3 regions of the Bradyrhizobium sp. Kon56 genome follow, and region 3 is predicted to be linked to each of the others. Evidence: riboswitches for the same ligand, from Rfam matches in the RefSeq annotation. Region 3 holds a riboswitch; each other region holds the start of a gene.
What was found. A riboswitch is a leader RNA that binds a small molecule or an ion and turns the genes downstream of it on or off. The one in region 3 is predicted to bind glycine.
Positions count from the first base shown of each region.

Region 1: it holds a riboswitch for glycine, as region 3 does, so the genes downstream of both, AC0L3B_RS33745 (D-amino acid dehydrogenase) here and AC0L3B_RS37125 (FAD-dependent oxidoreductase) in region 3, are expected to answer to the same signal.
Region 2: it holds a riboswitch for glycine, as region 3 does, so the genes downstream of both, gcvT (glycine cleavage system aminomethyltransferase GcvT) here and AC0L3B_RS37125 (FAD-dependent oxidoreductase) in region 3, are expected to answer to the same signal.

Region 1 covers NZ_JBVVOU010000036.1:24,184-30,006, forward strand. The annotation lists gene AC0L3B_RS33735 (M24 family metallopeptidase) at 1-222, opposite strand, end outside; gene AC0L3B_RS33740 (D-aminoacyl-tRNA deacylase) at 308-1,243, opposite strand; glycine riboswitch at 2,004-2,101, shown strand; glycine riboswitch at 2,105-2,192, shown strand; gene AC0L3B_RS33745 (D-amino acid dehydrogenase) at 2,256-3,506, shown strand; gene AC0L3B_RS33750 (Lrp/AsnC family transcriptional regulator) at 4,132-4,608, shown strand; gene AC0L3B_RS33755 (MFS transporter) at 5,426-5,823, shown strand, end outside.
Region 2 covers NZ_JBVVOU010000007.1:68,882-74,704, forward strand. The annotation lists gene gcvP (aminomethyl-transferring glycine dehydrogenase) at 1-1,933, opposite strand, end outside; gene gcvH (glycine cleavage system protein GcvH) at 2,096-2,464, opposite strand; gene gcvT (glycine cleavage system aminomethyltransferase GcvT) at 2,476-3,624, opposite strand; glycine riboswitch at 3,784-3,873, opposite strand; gene alaS (alanine--tRNA ligase) at 4,096-5,823, shown strand, end outside.
Region 3 covers NZ_JBVVOU010000062.1:74-5,896, forward strand. The annotation lists partial or broken gene AC0L3B_RS37105 (transposase) at 1-377, shown strand, start outside; gene tnpA (IS66-like element accessory protein TnpA) at 409-867, shown strand; partial or broken gene tnpB (IS66 family insertion sequence element accessory protein TnpB) at 848-1,200, shown strand; partial or broken gene tnpC (IS66 family transposase) at 1,255-2,810, shown strand; partial or broken gene AC0L3B_RS37125 (FAD-dependent oxidoreductase) at 2,879-3,700, opposite strand; glycine riboswitch at 3,762-3,849, opposite strand; glycine riboswitch at 3,853-3,951, opposite strand; gene AC0L3B_RS37130 (hypothetical protein) at 4,094-4,648, opposite strand; gene AC0L3B_RS37135 (aminotransferase class IV) at 4,879-5,352, opposite strand.

The DNA of each region.
Region 1 (5,823 bases), on a different contig from region 3:
AGACGAAAGAATAAGAAGAAATCGCGGCCGAGTCGTCTGCTGCGGCGTCGTGCTAGGCTCACCAACGAGATATCGCAAGTTGTGTTCGGCCGTCACCAGAAGCGCGTCTATAGTATGCTCTTTCATCAAACGCCGCGCCCGCTCGACCCAGCCTTCGTATTCGATCCGGGGAAACGGATCGTACGGAATTGTCTTAATCGAACCAAAACCAATAGCGTTCATCGCTTTTCTCCAGAGAAATACGTCAAGCGCTGGGCGACCGATAGTTTACATGCTGGTCCGACAGCACATGACAGCTTTCGCGGGCTCATTCGATATCCTTTGAAAGAGCCGCCCGCAGTTTCTTGTGAGAGAGCATCGGGACACCGAGTTCCTCTGCAAGCAGGCGAGCAACACCTTTGAAAGGAGCTTTCAGCTTATCGTGGTACACGATGCCTTGAATCCCACCCACGATCGAATGCACGCAAGCTCTTAGATCGACCAAGCGACTTTCCTGGTCATAGCCGCCCGACACTAGCCAATGGTTTGGTAGGACATGACTTGCTGCTATCGGGGGTTCGTCTTGTGCCTGCAATATGGCGCTCGTAAAGCTTGGTTCGAAGTGAACGCCACCGATGCAAAGGACGGAGGTTACCGCTTCGTCCATGCGATCGAACGTTCGCAATAGCGAACGCGCCAGCACCCGAGCGGCACGAGAATTAGTCCAATCTGCTGGCGAGCTTCCGATCTCGATATCGATTGCAGAAGGCCGCAAGTCAGCGAGACGGGTACCAGCATCACCCGCCTTGACGCCCGACCAATGAGTCGCTTCCAGGTAAGTGCGAAAGTCGGCAAGACCCGACGTGACGCGCTCGGCTTCGATGGCTAGAAGAAGGCCCCGAGTAATCCGGGGGTCGACTGCGCTGAAAGTCCCCGTCGCCAGGTCGCCGGTCGTTTGAACCGAGAAGATTGCGTTTTGTGCATTGGCCCCCTCGTGCCAATTCACGATTCCAATAACGTTGGCGTCACCGAAGCGTTCATTCAAGATTGGCGCGTAGCGCCCATAGTCGTTACTTACGACCTCGTTAGTGGGCACGATCGAAATCCTGGCGCCATGCAAGCCAGGAACCTCGAGTACGGAGTGCCCATCGAGCTCTAAACCCGTTCGAACAAGGGTGCATTCGGCCTTGAGGGCATCCAGAACGTGACCCGCAACCGGATCCCTTTCGTGATCGACGCAGAAGACGAAGACGGCATGTCTCACCGCGATTCTCCATCGAGTTCAACGCAGATCGAAAGCGTACGACATCTATCCTCAACTCGGCGCCCGCATCTTTTGGGCTTCATATGAAAACAGCATGCTATTTGAGCTGAGATCGTAGTTCGCAAGGCGCGACCAGGCGCTTGAGAGCCGATCAACCCCGGCCCGAACAGCCTCAGAATGGCGCCACGCGCGAGCTGAGTCTTGTGATCGGCTGGCGTCTTTGGCGAAGCAGCGCCGTGAAATCGCACAACTTGGAGATCGCGGGAGTTGATCGCCGAACTAGCAGAGAACCTCAGTTCGTCGCGCGCCAAGCCAGACTCAATTCTATCGCCAGACGCGAGAAACGTCGACGCCAGAACGCTGCAGAACCCTCGGTCGAGCAGAGCAAGCGAGTCAGGGGTGCAGCCGTCCATTTTGACTCGACGTTGAAAGAGATGCATGCCGCGCACAGCTTTTGGAGAGTCCTACATCACCATGTATTTATTAGAGCTGCCCCACGCTCACATTGTGCGTTTTTTTGTTAAGATCGCAGTTTTGCTGCGTTCTGCAGCAACAGCTTGTTCAAAACCGGTGAGACATCCAGCGGATACGATCGTACATGCTAGGCCACCACAGCGATCTTAGCGGCAAACCAGCTGGTGATCGGACGGTTGGAAGAGCAACATTATCGAGCATCGCCTACGCCGCCGAATCTCGAGCTTCAACGATGCGTCATGGCTTGACATGTAGTGAGTACGTCTGAGACTGTTATCGTGTCTGACGATGGTGTGCGGGAGAGTGCGATGAGCCGACAGGCACATCGCCGCCGACGGAGCAACCCCCCAAGGAAACTCTCAGGCCCAGGACCGCACACCGAGGACGATCTGGAGAGAGGTGCCAGTCGGCACCCACCGAAGGGGACCGTTATCCACTAGGATTGCGGAGAAAGCTCTCAGGTGCACGGACAGATTTGGGGACGGAGTGATGGCGAAAGCCATTTCACCGTTCATTCATCCCTGTCTTGGAGCATACGATGAGCACGATCATCATTATCGGATCCGGTATCACCGGAGTTACAACGGCCTATGCCTTGGCCTGCCGCGGCTATTCGGTCAGTGTCTTTGACCGCCAGCGTTATCCCGCGATGGACACTTCGTTTGCCAATGGCGGTCAATTATCGGCAAGCAATGCCGAAGTCTGGAATAACGCCGCAACGATCGTAAAAGGCTTGAGGTGGATGCTGCGCAAGGACGCACCATTGCTGCTGAACCCAAGTCCCAGTTTTCACAAATATACTTGGCTCGCGGAGTTCGTAGGCCAGATTCGGCATTACCGTCGCAATACGATCGAAACGACAAAGCTGGCGATAGCGGCGCGGCAACATCTGTTTGAGCTTGCCGATCGGGAGAGCATCGCTTTCGACTTGGAGCGGCGAGGAATATTACACGTTTATTCGAGTAAGGCCGACTTCGATACGGCTTCTCGCGTGAATCAGTTGCTGCTCCAGGGCGGATTGGATCGTCGCCCCGTGACGCCCTCCGAAATGCTCGCGATAGAGCCAGCGCTGCGTGATCAGTATTACGGTGGTTTCTTTACCCCATCTGACTCAACGGGCGACATTCACAAGTTCACGCGTGGTCTCGCTGCGGCTTGCGAGCGAAGGGGCGTACGCTTCGTCTTTGGTGCAGAGATCTGCGGCATGCAAGCTGATCGAGACGGTGTGGTCGTACGATGGGAAGGAGGCCCTCTGAAGGAGGAACTTAAAGCTGAAAGAGCGGTGGTCTGCGCTGGGGTCGGCAGCCGACGCATTGCTTCAATGCTGGGGGACAAGATAAACATTTATCCCGTCAAGGGATACTCCATCACGGTCGAGCTCGGGGATGAAACGAGCCAAAAGGCTGCGCCCCGTGTCAGCCTGCTCGACGAGGCCACCAAGATCGTGACCAGCCGGTTAGGAGAAGATCGCTTCCGTGTCGCTGGGACCGCGGAGTTCAACGGCGAGAACCGCGACATCCGCTGGGACCGAATTAAGCCTCTGGTGCGCTGGGTAGAGCGGTCTTTTCCGGATGTGTCCACCGCGCAGGTGGTGCCATGGGCAGGCTTGCGTCCTATGACACCTAGCATGATGCCGAGGGTCGGCCGAGGTAAAAGGCCGAATATCTTCTACAACACCGGTCATGGTCACCTCGGCTGGACATTATCCGCTGTCACAGCTGAGATGGTCGCGGACGTCATTGCAACAGATGATAGTAAAACTCGGCTGAGCCGATCCGTGGCCTCATAGGCGTTTAGCCTTATCCAGCTCGCAAAACTATGCTCCTGGCGGCATCAAAGCCGGGGGCATATCGCTTGACAGCGCCACAGCAGGATCTTGCAGTATTATCCTACGAACACGTTACCCTCACCGGCTTACGACCCGAGAGCTTAATTGCTCAGACGAAGACCTCGATGAGCCACTTGGCGCCGTCGCCTTCAACAGCCTCCATGTGACGCAATCATCATCCGTATAACTGCTTACGGATTAATGCCAGGCAAGAGAGTAGCGGATCTCTGCATGACCGAGCAGAAAAATATCCCCAGCCAACGACCTTGTTGTTATCGACAAAGGGGCCCATCACACTCGAGGGCCGACGTCATACCGGCACCGAACGCCAGCGGATCGACGGCAACTCTTATTTCTATTTCGCCGCTCCCAAGCTGTGATCTTCGCGGTGCGTCGGAGTAGCAGGACCGCGGCCTTTCAAAGATCATTTTGCAAGTCACGCAGCGCATATTTGTTGAAATTGCCGACGGATCGACGATACTGGTGTCGTAATGATGTTTTTCGAAGAGATTTCCCAACTTCGAGACGTTTTTCTGCGCTAGGCACCGACTCGTTGCAGAATTTCCTCTCAAGCCCGGAGCCGGTTATGCAATACGACCGAATCGACGCTCACATCCTCGAGATTGTGCAAAAGAATAACCGTTTGACATCCGAGGCGATTGGCGAACTGGCCGGGCTTTCTGCTACCGCGTGTCAACGCAGACTAAAGAGGCTTCGCTCGGACGGCATCATCGAGGCCGACGTTTCCATCGTCTCGGCGAAGGCGGTAGGGCGACCTATTCAGATGCTTGTGCTGGTGACCTTGGAGCGCGAGCGCTCGGACATAATTGACAGATTCAAAAAGGCTATCAAATCGTCAGTTGAAGTCGTCAATGGGTTTTACGTTACAGGCGATGCTGACTTTGTCTTGTACATTACCGCACGCACCATGGACGACTATGAGCAGTTCACCCGGCGATTCTTCCGTGAGAACCCTGATATCAAAGGCTTCAAGACGATGGTGGTAATGGACCGGGTAAAAGCCGGCTTTGCTATTCCAATCGAGGCTCCATCCGAGGATTGAAGCGTATCTCGCCAAGCGAATCTGCTTGTCCTCGTTTGTCCATCGCCAGATCAGGTAAGCGCACTGCCGCCGGGTACGCTACGAAGCGAGCGCAGACATTTGCGCAAGAGGTGCAATTCCCAACTCCAGCAGCTTCTCACCCAGATTCGCGGCGCTGGTTGTCTATCGCTTGAGCCTTGTGGCGCGAGCGAGCTGACTAACTCGATCGCGGAGGACCTGGCAACCGTTTACCGAACAGAGGGACCTCGCATAGCGCGCTTTTTCATCGCTCAATGCGCGGAAAATGCTGCAAACTGCCATATCGATCTTGTAGTGTATCGGCTAGTGAACCTTTTGCAGATCGGTTTAGCGGGTAGGACGTCCGCCTGCATGCGTTCAATTGTTGCTGCCTTTCCACTCTGACGAGACCATGCGAATCTCAAGAAATCGGCGGCGGTTCATCCGCGGCCCGGCTAACGCAGCAGCTCGCTTCCCACAGCCGGCCACGATAAAATCCACTATTCGGGATCAATACCTATCCCAGAGAATGCAGCCTCTGGCGCCATTAAGTGCGTGCCACATCTGGCCGAAGCCGCTGGCATGTCGCACGGAGTGACTAGGCAAGGGGCGGTGTCGTTGACGCTCACGCTTGCAGGGCAAGAATCAGATTCGCTCGCACCAAGCTGGACAACACCACAGCGAAATCTCGGAGCAAGGTTGGCTCTCTTAAGGCTTTTCGCACACAGATGCGGCACACATCAGACAGGGCCGCTCACCCGTTCAGCAGCCGATTCTCGGAGTCTCTCTTCAATTCATCGGAGGCAACGCAGCAAGCGAGATGACTTATTCTCCCAAGTCTCGGACGTTCAGCGCTGAAGGCATCACTGCGCCGTTCCGCCACATCACTTTCCGGCGTATCTGGCTCGCAAGTCTGCTTACGAATCTGGGCGCCCTGATTCGGAGCGTCGGCGCGGCGTGGGCGATGACTCAGATGACATCGTCCGCCGACAAAGTTGCGCTAGTCCAGACCGCGTTGTTGCTGCCCGTTATGCTGATCTCGATGCCAGCCGGCGCCATTGCTGACATGTATGACCGGCGCATCGTGATGCTCGTCTCTCTCGGCATCTTGCTCGCTGGTGCGACCGCGCTGACGACACTTGCCTGGCGCGGCCTGGTCACGCCGGACCTGTTACTGATACTGTGTTTCGTAATCGGCAGCGGCGTGGCCCTGATGGA
Region 2 (5,823 bases), on a different contig from region 3:
TGATCATGACCGCGGCGAGGTCGTTCGAATACTTCTCGGCCTTGGCGCGGAGATCATTGACGTCGACGTCGCCGTTCTTCTCGCAGGCGACCACCACCACGTCCATGCCGACCATCGCGGCCGAGGCCGGGTTGGTGCCGTGCGCGGAGGAGGGGATCAGGCAGATCTTGCGATGCGTCTCGCCACGCGCCGCGTGATAGCCGCGGATCGCGAGCAGCCCGGCATATTCGCCTTGCGCGCCCGAGTTCGGCTGCAGCGAGATCGCGTCATAGCCGGTGATGTCGCACAGCCATTTTTCCAGCCGCGCGAACAGCGCGTAGTAGCCCTTCGCCTGCTCAGGCGGGGCGAACGGATGCAGGCTGCCGAATTCCGGCCAGGTCAGCGGCATCATCTCGGTGGTCGCGTTCAGCTTCATGGTGCACGAGCCGAGCGGGATCATCGCGCGGTCGAGCGCGAGGTCGCGGTCGCTGAGCTTGCGCATGTAGCGCAGCATCTCGGTTTCCGAGCGATGCGCGTGGAAGACGGGGTGGGTGAGGAAAGAGGTCGCACGCTTGAGCGTCTCCGGCAGCGCCTCGCGCGTGGTGGCGTCGATCTCGGCGTATGCAAGCTGCCCGCCGAAGGCGCGCCAGACTGCTTCCACCGTTGCGGGCGTGGTGGTCTCGTCGAGCGCGATCCGCAATGCAGTTTCGCCAGCGCCGAGATTGATCTTCTCGGCCGCCGCGCGCGCCACGACTTCGGTACGCTTCGCCCCTGCATCCACGCTGAGCGTGTCGAAGAAACTGTCGGACTGCAGCGCAAAGCCGAGCTTGCGCAGGCCGGCCGCCAGCACCGCGGCGCGGCGATGCACATTGCGCGCGATCTGCGAAAGGCCTTCGGGGCCGTGATAGACTGCATACATCGAGGCGATCACGGCGAGCAGCACCTGCGCGGTGCAGATGTTGGAGGTCGCCTTCTCGCGGCGGATGTGCTGCTCGCGGGTCTGCAGCGCGAGACGGTAGGCCGGCATTCCGCGCGAATCCACGGAGAGGCCGACGATGCGGCCGGGCAGCGAGCGCTTGAGCGCATCGCGCACCGCCATATAGGCCGCGTGCGGCCCGCCATAACCCATCGGCACGCCAAAACGTTGCGCCGAGCCGATGGCGATGTCCGCGCCGAGCTCGCCGGGCGAGGCGAGCAGTGTCAGCGCCAGCAGATCGGCGGCGATGATCGCGAGTGCGCCCTTGGCCTTCAGGCTGGCGATCGCGGGCCTGAGGTCGCGCACAGCGCCTGAACTGCCCGGGTATTGCAGCAGTGCACCAAGCACGTCGGTCTTGTCGAGATCGGTGAGGGGATCGCCCACGACCAGGGTCCAGCCCAGCGGCTCCGCGCGGGTGCGCATCACGGCGAGCGTCTGCGGATGCACGTCCTTGTCGACGAAGAAGGCCTTTGCTTCGACCCGTGAGTGCCGCTCCGCGAGCGCCATCGCTTCGGCGGCAGCGGTAGCCTCGTCGAGCAGCGAGGCGTTGGCGACGTCGAGCCCGGTGAGGTCGCAGATCATGGTCTGGAAGTTGAGCAGCGCCTCGAGCCGGCCCTGGCTGATTTCAGGCTGGTAGGGCGTGTAGGCCGTGTACCAGGCCGGGTTCTCCAAAATGTTGCGCTGGATTACCGCGGGCAGGATCGTGCCGGAATAGCCTTGGCCGATCAGCGAGGTGAAGACCTGGTTCTGGGCGGCGAGTTCGCCCATATGCGCGATCGCTTCGGTCTCGCTGAGCGGCTTGCCGAGATCGAGTGGGACGGCCTGCCGGATCGAGGCCGGCAGCGTCTGCGCCATCAGCGTATCGACGCTGTTCGCGCCGACGGCCTCGAGCATCGCGGTGACGTCGCGCGCGGAGGGGCCGATGTGGCGGCGAACGAAGCTGGTGGTGTCGCCGTTGGATTTGCGGTGCGCGGTCATCATGGGTCCTCGCTTCAGATGTTCTTGTCGCCGTCATGCCCCGCGAAGGCGGGGCATCCAGTAAACGCAGCCGCTTCGGCTAGGGCCGATTGGCCGCGGCGTACTGGATCGTCCGCCTTCGCGGACGATGACACCGAATATGAGGTCAGAGTTCGCATCATCTCACGCCGTGTGGGCCTTGTAGGCGGCTTCGTCCATCAGACCGCCGAGCTCGCTCTTGTCGGCAATCTTGATCTTGAAGAACCAGGCCGCGCCTTGCGCATCCGAGTTCACCAGTGCGGGCTCGGCGGCGAGCGCGGCGTTGGTCTCGAGCACTTCGCCCGTCACCGGCGCGTAGACGTCCGATGCGGCCTTCACCGATTCCACGACCGCGGCGGGTTCGGCCTTCTTCAGCGTGCGGCCGAGCTTGGGCAATTCGACGAACACGACGTCGCCAAGCTGCGATTGCGCGTAGTCGGTGATGCCGACGGTGGCGACATCGCCGTCGATCGCGAGCCATTCGTGGTCGGAGGTGTACAGCGTCGTGGTCATTTTCTCGGTCCTCAGCGTTTGTAGGTGTTTTTCACGAAGGGCATGGCGGCGATTTGCACGGCCAGGCGCTGGCCGCGCACCTCGGCGAAGAGTTTTGTGTCGATCGCGCTCGATGCGGTGGGCACATAGCCCATCGCGACCGGCGCATTCAGGCTCGGGCTGAAACCGCCCGAGGTGACCTTTCCGATCGGCTCGGCGGAGGTCGCATCCGCAAACAGCAGCGCGCCTTCGCGCACCGGCGCGCGGCCCTCGGTGCGCAGGCCGACGCGGCGGCGGGATGCGCCATGGTCGAAATGGGCGAGAATCTTTGCCGCGCCGGGGAAGCCCCCGGCACGCGCGCCGCCGGTGCGGCGGCTCTTCTGCACCGACCATTCCAGTGCGGCCTCGACCGGCGTGGTCGCGGTGTCGATGTCGTGGCCGTAAAGACAAAGCCCGGCCTCGAGCCGCAGGCTGTCACGGGCGCCGAGCCCGATCGGCATGACGTCAGGATTGTCCAGCAGGGCCTTGGCGAGCCGTTCGGCATCGCCGGCAGGAACCGAAATCTCGAAGCCGTCCTCGCCGGTATAGCCGGAGCGCGAGACGAAGCAGTCGAGGCCGGCGACCTTGTGCGGACCGGAATCCATGAATTTCATGGCGGGTGCTTCTGCACACAATTTCGTCAGCGCCGATTCCGCCTTCGGCCCCTGCAGCGCGATCAGCGCGCGGTCGGCAAGCGAATCGATCATGCAGTCGTCCGAGAGATTCGCGCGCAGATGCGCCTCGTCCTCGGCCTTGCAGGCGGCGTTGACGACCAGGAAGAGGTGATCGCCGAAATTGGCGACCATCAGATCGTCCAGAATCCCGCCCTCGGCATTGGTGAACTGGGCGTAGCGCTGCCGGCCCGGCGCGATCGCCAAGATATCCTGCGGCACCAGTCCTTCCAGCGCGCGGGCGGCGTCCTCGACCTTGCCGGATTTCGGCCTGAGTGCGATCTGGCCCATGTGGGAGACATCGAACAGGCCGGCTGCGTTGCGGGTATGAAGGTGTTCCTTCAGGACTCCGGCCGGATATTGCACGGGCATGTCATAGCCCGCGAACGGCACCATCTTGCCGCCGAGCGAGACATGCAGGTCGTAAAGGGGGGTGCGTTTCAGGGAGTCTTTGTCGTCGCGCGCAAGCATCGGGGGGCCCTCGGCGGTTCCCCGGGAACGATTTCCCGTGGACACCAGTCGAAGCCCCATCTGTCGCTGTGCCTGAGAGTATTATCCCGTCGGCGGACGCTGTCCGAACCTACCCTTTAAAAGGTCTTGGCCCGTCGGCGCCTCTTTCCAGATGCTGTCAAAGCCACGCGGTCCTTTTGCCTGAGAGTTTCCGGGGCGGTTGCTCCTTCGGCGCCGGCTACCAGTGCCGGTCTCTCCCGACGTGGCCGTACGATACAGATAGGTAAAGACCACAGGCCGGCCAAGCCTGTCAACGCGGCATCGGCGGCTTTCCAACGGATTACGCGACTGCGGCAACGCCTTGATCTGGCTGCACAGTTTCTGGACAGCCAAGCTGGCCTTGTCTAAAAGCGCATTGGCCCGCAGATATCAGCCCAAACTTGCGGTTTGGGTGGCTGGAAGGCGGGTGCAAGCACACCCGATTGGATGAACATGAGCGGCGTCAACGAGATCAGGTCGACCTTTCTGAATTTCTTTGCCGAGAACGGCCACGAGATCGTGTCGTCCTCGCCATTGGTGCCGCGCAACGATCCGACGTTGATGTTCACCAATGCCGGCATGGTGCAGTTCAAGAACGTCTTCACCGGCGTCGAGAAGCGGCCCTATCAGCGCGCCACCACCTCGCAGAAATGCGTGCGCGCCGGCGGCAAGCACAATGACCTCGACAATGTCGGCTACACCGCGCGCCATCTCACCTTCTTCGAGATGCTCGGCAACTTCTCCTTCGGCGACTATTTCAAGGAGCACGCGATCGAGCTGGCCTGGACGCTGATCACGAAGGAATTCGGGCTCAAGAAAGACAAGCTGCTCGTCACGGTCTACCACACCGACGACGAGGCGGCCGGGCTGTGGAAGAAGATCGCGGGCTTCTCCGAGGACCGCATCATCCGCATCCCGACCTCGGACAATTTCTGGGCGATGGGCGACACCGGGCCGTGCGGGCCGTGCTCGGAGATCTTCATCGATCGCGGCGAGCACATCTGGGGCGGGCCTCCGGGCTCGCCTGAGGAGGATGGCGATCGCTTCCTCGAATTCTGGAATCTCGTCTTCATGCAGTACGAGCAGGTGACGAAGGAGGAGCGCGTGGCGCTGCCGCGTCCCTCGATCGACACCGGCATGGGGCTGGAGCGCATGGCCTGCATCATGCAGGGCGTCGACAGCGTGTTCGAGACCGACCTGTTCCGTCATTTGATCGACGCGACGGCGTCTGCTCTCGGAAGCGGACCGGACGAGAAGACCGTGGCCTCGTTCCGCGTCATCGCCGACCATCTGCGTTCGTCGGCCTTCCTCGTCGCCGACGGCGTGCTGCCCTCGAACGAGGGCCGCGGCTATGTGCTGCGCCGGATCATGCGCCGCGCGATGCGCCATGCGCAGCTGCTCGGTGCGCAAGAGCCGCTGATGCATCGCCTGGTCTGGGCGCTGGTGCGCGAGATGGGCCAGGCCTATCCGGATTTGATGCGCGCGGAAAATTTGATCGAGGAAACGCTGCGGCTGGAAGAGACCCGCTTCCGCAAGACGCTGACGCGCGGCCTCGCCATTCTCGACGAGAAGAGCGCGTCCTTGAAGAAGGGCGACATGTTCGACGGCGACGTCGCCTTCACACTGTACGACACCTACGGCTTCCCGCTCGATTTGACGCAGGACGCACTGAAGTCGCGCGGCATCAGCGTCGACCAGGCCTCCTTCACCGATGCGATGGAGCGTCAGAAGGCCAAGGCGCGCGAATCCTGGAAGGGGTCTGGCGAAGCGGCTTCCGAGGCGATCTGGTTCCCGCTGCGTGAGAAGCTGGGCGCAACCGAATTCCTGGGCTACGAGACCGAGAGCGCTGAAGGCGTGGTCACTGCGCTGGTCAAGGACGGCAAGGAAGCCACGAGCCTCAAGGCCGGCGAGCTAGGGGCGATCGTGCTGAACCAGACGCCGTTCTACGCGGAGTCCGGCGGCCAGGTCGGTGACACCGGCGTATTGACCGGCGAGGGCGGCATCAAGTTCCGCGTCACCGACACTCAGAAGAAGCTCGGTGATTTCTTCGTTCACGTCGGCACATTGGAGAGCGGCGAGCTGAAGCTCGGCACCGCGCTGCAGCTCGAAGTGGATCACGGCAGGCGCTTTTCGATCCGCGCGCATCATTCGGCGACCCATCTCATCCACGAGGCGCTGCGC
Region 3 (5,823 bases):
GCGCCCTTTCAATCCTTGTCGATCAGATCGAAGACCTTGAGCTACACATTGAAAGCTACGAGAAGATGATCCTTGCAACTGCCAAAGACAATGAAGTGTGTCGGCGTCTCATGAAGGTGGCGGGCGTCGACCCATTTGCCGCCTCCGCCCTGGCGGCGTCTGTCGACCATCCACAACAGTTCGCTTCGGCAAGGCATTTCGCTGCCTGGCTTGGATTAGTACCGAAGCAGCATTCGACCGGGGGTAAGGAGCGTTTGGGTGGTATCAGTAAGCGCGGCGACGGCTACATTCGCAAATTGCTGACATCGCGTCCGTATCCATTAGGTGTAAGCGCGAATTTCTACGCACCTTTTGCTGTTGAGTGCTCTGATGCATGAGGTGTCGACCAAAATAGGTGGACACCAAGTGATGGAAGAAGATGAGCAGAAACCGCGGGTGAGGCTTGTCTGTCGGAACGGGCGCCGCCGATACGACCCCGCATTCGCGGCCTGCCTTGAGCCTGGCGTGTCGGTATCAAGGCTTGCGCTCGAACATGGGGCCAATGCGAACCTTCTTCGGAAGTGGATCAAGAAGCGCGCGGAGACCCAATCCCTCCCGCCGTCCTCACCGCCGGCGTTCATCCCGGTTCAGATTGAAAGTGCTGCCGATCGGGCCCTGTCGCGACAGAGTAGTATGGCTGCGGTGGATTTGCCGGCGACCCGTGATGAAGTGCGTGGGTCGGAACCCAAAAGGGCTGCATGTTTTCCCTCTCCAGCCAAGATGAGCGCGTCGCTGCCAAACGGCGTGAAGTTGACGCTGGATTGCGGTGATGTGGATGCGTTGGCAGCCGTAATCGGAGCGCTGTGTCATGTTCACACTGGTCGCTGACCTGCAAGTCTATCTGCACCGCGAGCCGATCGACTTCCGAGCCGGCATCAACAGCCTTGCGGTTCTGGTGCAGGAGACGATGGCGCTCGATCCGTTTGCTCCGGCGGTTTTTGCGTTCTGCAATCGCCGTTGCGACCGGATGAAGCTGCTGTCTTCGATCGGTCGGGCTTTGTGCTGGTCCGGAAGCGGCTGACCGAGGACAGGTTCAGGTGGCCGCGCCGGGAGGCTACGGTCGTCCAGCTTACGACCGAGCAATTGCACTGGATTCTCGACGGCATCGATATTGACGCAATGGTCCGCCATCCAGTGCGGCAATATCAGGTCGCAGGCTGACGGCTCCCGAATTGTGCGGTTGACGCGGCGACATGCTTTCGATTCAAGAATCTGATGAATCGACCCGGCGAACTGACTGTTGAAGAGTTGATGGCGCGCATTGCTGCGCTGCAGGCGGAGAACCGTCAACTCGCCGAACGGGTCGTTAAACTTGAGGAAGAGTTGGCCCTTGCGCGGCTGTATCGTTTTGCGCCGAAGGGCGAGAAGCACATTGACCGCCTCTTCAATGAAGCCGAACAGGCCGCGGATAAGGACGACGCCGACAGCGAAGATGGCGATGTCGTTGTCCTGCCGGACACGGGCTTGCCGGCGAGCGAAGGGGCGACGGGAAAGAAGCGCGGCCGCAAGGCCTTGCCGGAAAACCTGCCGCGCGAGCGTGTCGAGTATGACCTTCCCGACGCCCAGAAGGCTTGTCCTTGCTGCCGTCACCAGATGCATCGCATGGGCGAGACCGTTACCGAGCAACTTCATATCGAGGTGAAGGCGAAGGTCCTGCAGAATGTGCGGTTCAAATATGCCTGCCGTCATTGCGACCGCACCGGGATCAACACGCCGGTCGTGATCGCGCCAATACCCACGCAACCTTTGCCAGGCAGCATCGCTACGGCCTCGACGCTGGCTTTCGCGCTCGTTCATAAGTATGTCGACGGCACACCGCTCTACCGCCTGGCGCAGGCATTCGAGCGCGCCGGCGTTCGTGTCAGCCGAGGCGCTCTGGGCCACTGGGTGATCGGCTCGAGCGAAAAACATCTCTCCCGCATCTATGACGCGCTGAAGCTACGGCTCAGATCGCAGCCCCTCATCCATGGTGACGAGACCACGGTCCAGGTGCTGAAGGAAATGGACAGAGAGGCCGCCAGCACGTCAATATGTGGGCTTACCGGAGCGGCGAGGACAGTGACGAGCCGATCGTGCTGCTCGAATATCAGCCGGGCCGCGGCCAGATACACCCGCAGGCTTCCTCGGCGATTACCGCGGGATATTGATGAGCGATGGCTACACTGGCGGGGGCCACCCATCTTTGGATGCATGGCCCATTCCAAGCGGCGCTTCGTCGACGCACTCAAAGCGAGAAAAAAGGGTGGCGGGCCGCCGGAACAGGCGCTCCGGTTCTTCGAACAGCTCTACCGGGTTGAAAGGCAGGCGCGGGACGAAATACCGGAGAAGGGTGAAACACAGGCCGAATGCATTCGCCGCTTCCGCCAGCAACATAGTGTCCCCATCCTCAATGCTCTCAAGGTATGGCTCACTGAAATCGCCCCGAAGGTCTTGCCTGACAGCAAGCTCGGCGACGCTGTGTCCTACACACTGAACCAGTGGGATTATCTGACGCGCTACACCGGGGACGGCAGCATGCCGATCGACAATAATCTTCTGGAGCGCGACATCAGGGTTTTTGCAACTGGCAGCAAGAGTTGGTTGTTCAGCGATACCGTCGACGGAGCCAAGGCCAGCGCCATCGTCTAAGCTTAGTGCTGACCTGCCGCGCTTGTGGCGTTGAGCCGTTAGCGTGGTTGCGCCACGTCCTTACGGAACTGCCTCAGCGCCCCGAGAACGCAGCTATCGACGATCTCCTGCCCTTCAACTTCCTCGACGCCGCCGCAGCCTGACCCGATCCGTCCGTCTGAAAGCGATCAGCTGTTGCAAGGGCCGCCAACGTGCGGGAAAATGAGCGCTTACCCTTGACGGGATAAATGTATGTTGTCCCCCAGCATTGAAGCAATGCGGCGGCTGCCGACTCCTTCGCAGACCACTGCGCGTTCGGCATTGAGTTCTTCCTTGCGAACCTCGTTTCCAGTGTACGACCACATCGTCTCGGTCGGACCGCATGCCGCAGACCTCTGCATCAAAGACGAAGCGTACGCCTCCTCGCTCGCAAGCCGCAGCGAGGCCGCGCGTGAACTTGTGAATGTCGCCGGTTGAGTCAGACGGGGTAAAGAAGCCACCATAATACTGATCGCGCAGAGCTGGCTCTATTGTAAGCATCTCAGAAGGCGTCACGGGACGGCGATCCAATCCGCCCTTGAGCAGCAACTGATTCACGCGAGAGGCCGCATCGAACTCGGGTTTGCTCGAATAAACGTGCAAAATTCCTCGCCGCTCCAAGTCGAAATCGATGCTCTCCTGATCGGCTAGCTCAAAAAGATGCTTGCGAGCGGCTATCGCTAGCTTCGTCGTTTCGATCGTGTTGTGCTGGCGGTAGTTTCGAATCTGGCTTACGAACTCTGCCAGCCAAGTATAGCTGTGAAAACTGGGGCTTGGGTTCAGCAACAATGGTGCATCTTTGCGCAGCAGCCACCTCAAGCCTTTTACGATCGTTGCGACGTTATTTCCAGACCTCCGCATTGCTTGCCGATAATTGGCCGCCGTTCGCAAACGAAGTGTCCATCGCCGGATAGCGCTGGCGATCAAAGACTGTAACCGAATAGCCGCGGCGGGCCAGGGCATGGGCAGTTGTAACTCCGGTGATACCGGACCCGATTATGATGATCGTGCTCATCGTATGCTCCAAGACAGGATTGAACGAACGGTGAATGGCTTCGCCATGTCTCCGTCCCCAAATCTGTCCGTGCACCTGAGAGCTTTGTCCGCGATCGTCGTGGATCACGGTCCCCTTCGGTGGGGGCTGACCGACACCTCTCTCCAGATCGTCCTCGGTGTGCGGTCATGGGCCTGAGAGTTCCTTGGGGAGTTGCTCCGTCGGCGGTGATACGCCTTTGCAGGCTTATCGCGCTCTCCCGCACACAATCATCAGACACGATAACACTCTCAGTCGTACTCACTACCTGTCAAGCCGCGATGAATCGTCGGACCCAAAATCGGCGGCGTAAGCGACAACTCGATGTTTGCCCTAGCTCCCCACCCAGCTTAGCAGGTGGTTTGTTGCCTAGTACTATGCTGATCTCGCTTTTTTGATGATTGCATTCGCTGGATGTCCCATTGGTTTCCAGCGAGCTATCGGCAGCCAGCGCAGAAATACTGCGTGATCCTCAAAAGAACGCACAAGGTTTGCGTGGCGACGCTCTAATAAATCTGCGGTGGTGTAGGACCCTACAAAGCTGTGCTTGGCATGCATCTCTTTCAAAGTCGAGCCAAAATGGAGGCCTGCACGCCTGACGCGGTCGCTCTGCTCGATGAGGGGCTCTTCACGCCACTTGCGTCGACGCCTCTGGCTTATGGCGGCAGGATTCGCTCTTGTTCGTCGCGCGGGCAGGTTAAGTTCGCTGCTGGTCCGGCGATCCGCTGCCTCGATTTTCAATTCGCTCGATTTCAGGCGGTCGCTGATTACCGCATCGGCAGCTTCGAGCAAGGCTTCAAATAGCCCGGCGTTCGCATCGAAGCACGACCCGATTAGGATCGTATCTTCCCCCCGAAGGTAGTTGGAAAGCCTGTTTTCAAGCGCTCGGTGAACGGAGAGCGTTCCGCAACTGAATCGCACGGACAACATTCCAAAGCCTGCCGTTCGAGACCTGTATGCGCGGCTCGCACCAGGGCCGGGTGATTGGCCAGACCGAGATAATTGTTGGCGCACATGTTCAGGAGCTCGCGCTCGCCAAGTGCGCGCAGGTGTATATGCGTCGACTGAGGCGAGGCGATCTCTTGCTCGACTTTCTGGAGCTTTCGATGTCACGAAGTCGCTGACCAATTTGCGAGCGCATGGTTCATTTCCGATCATGGTTAAATGATAGCAGTCGACCATGCGGGATCCGCGTGCTTTGGCAAAGAAAGATCTGTAAGCTGGAGGGTGATGGGCCCGACCTGGCCTTTGGAGATCGTCGTGTCGTCGATGCGCGTCACTGGCACAATGCCGCCGGCAGTAGAGGTAATGAACACCTCGTCAGCCTTCTTGATATCGTCACGACTGATGTCAGCAGCAGTGGCGGCGAGGCCAATCTCAGCACAAAGATCGAACACGGTCCGACGCGCAATACCCGGTAACACGCCAAGAGCCGGCGTTCTCAACGATCCGTCCTTTACCAACACGTTGAAGCCTGGACCCTCGGCGATATGCCCGTTCGTATCTAGGATCAGCGCCGTCTCGTCGTAGGCATCGAAAAGACCCTTTACGAGATCAAGCCCATGATAGTTCTTGATCGTGGGATCGACTGAACCCGGCGGGATGCGGACACTCTCGCTAATCGCGACGCGCAAACCTCTTTCCAGTTGTTCCTTTTGGCAACTGAACCATAAGCTACCGCAAACGCGATAAACCGGTTCTCTGCAAGGTGGGGATCGCGGCTGAATGTCGGCGATGAACCGCGCGTGCAGATCATCTCAACGTAAGCCGATTTATGACCCGACAATAGCGACACACTGCTTGGGGATCGAAGCAATTGTCTCGCGATTGTAGGGCAGCTTCATTCGAAGACGTTCGACGCCTGCCGGAAATCGGTCAAGGTGCAGATCCAACCGAAAAACCGGCCGTTCCACACGTGCACGTTTTCGTAGGTCGCGTCCGAGTGGAGGAGACCCCAATCGAGCACAGAGATCTTGGCCTCGGACATCGGAAGGTACTGCCCATCCATGAAGGCGACCCCATGAGGGTAGCGCCGTTGACCGATGTGATGCTGATCGATTGCCGAAAGCGGGGGTGAGGGCTCTTTCATCGGAGTCATTGGAAAT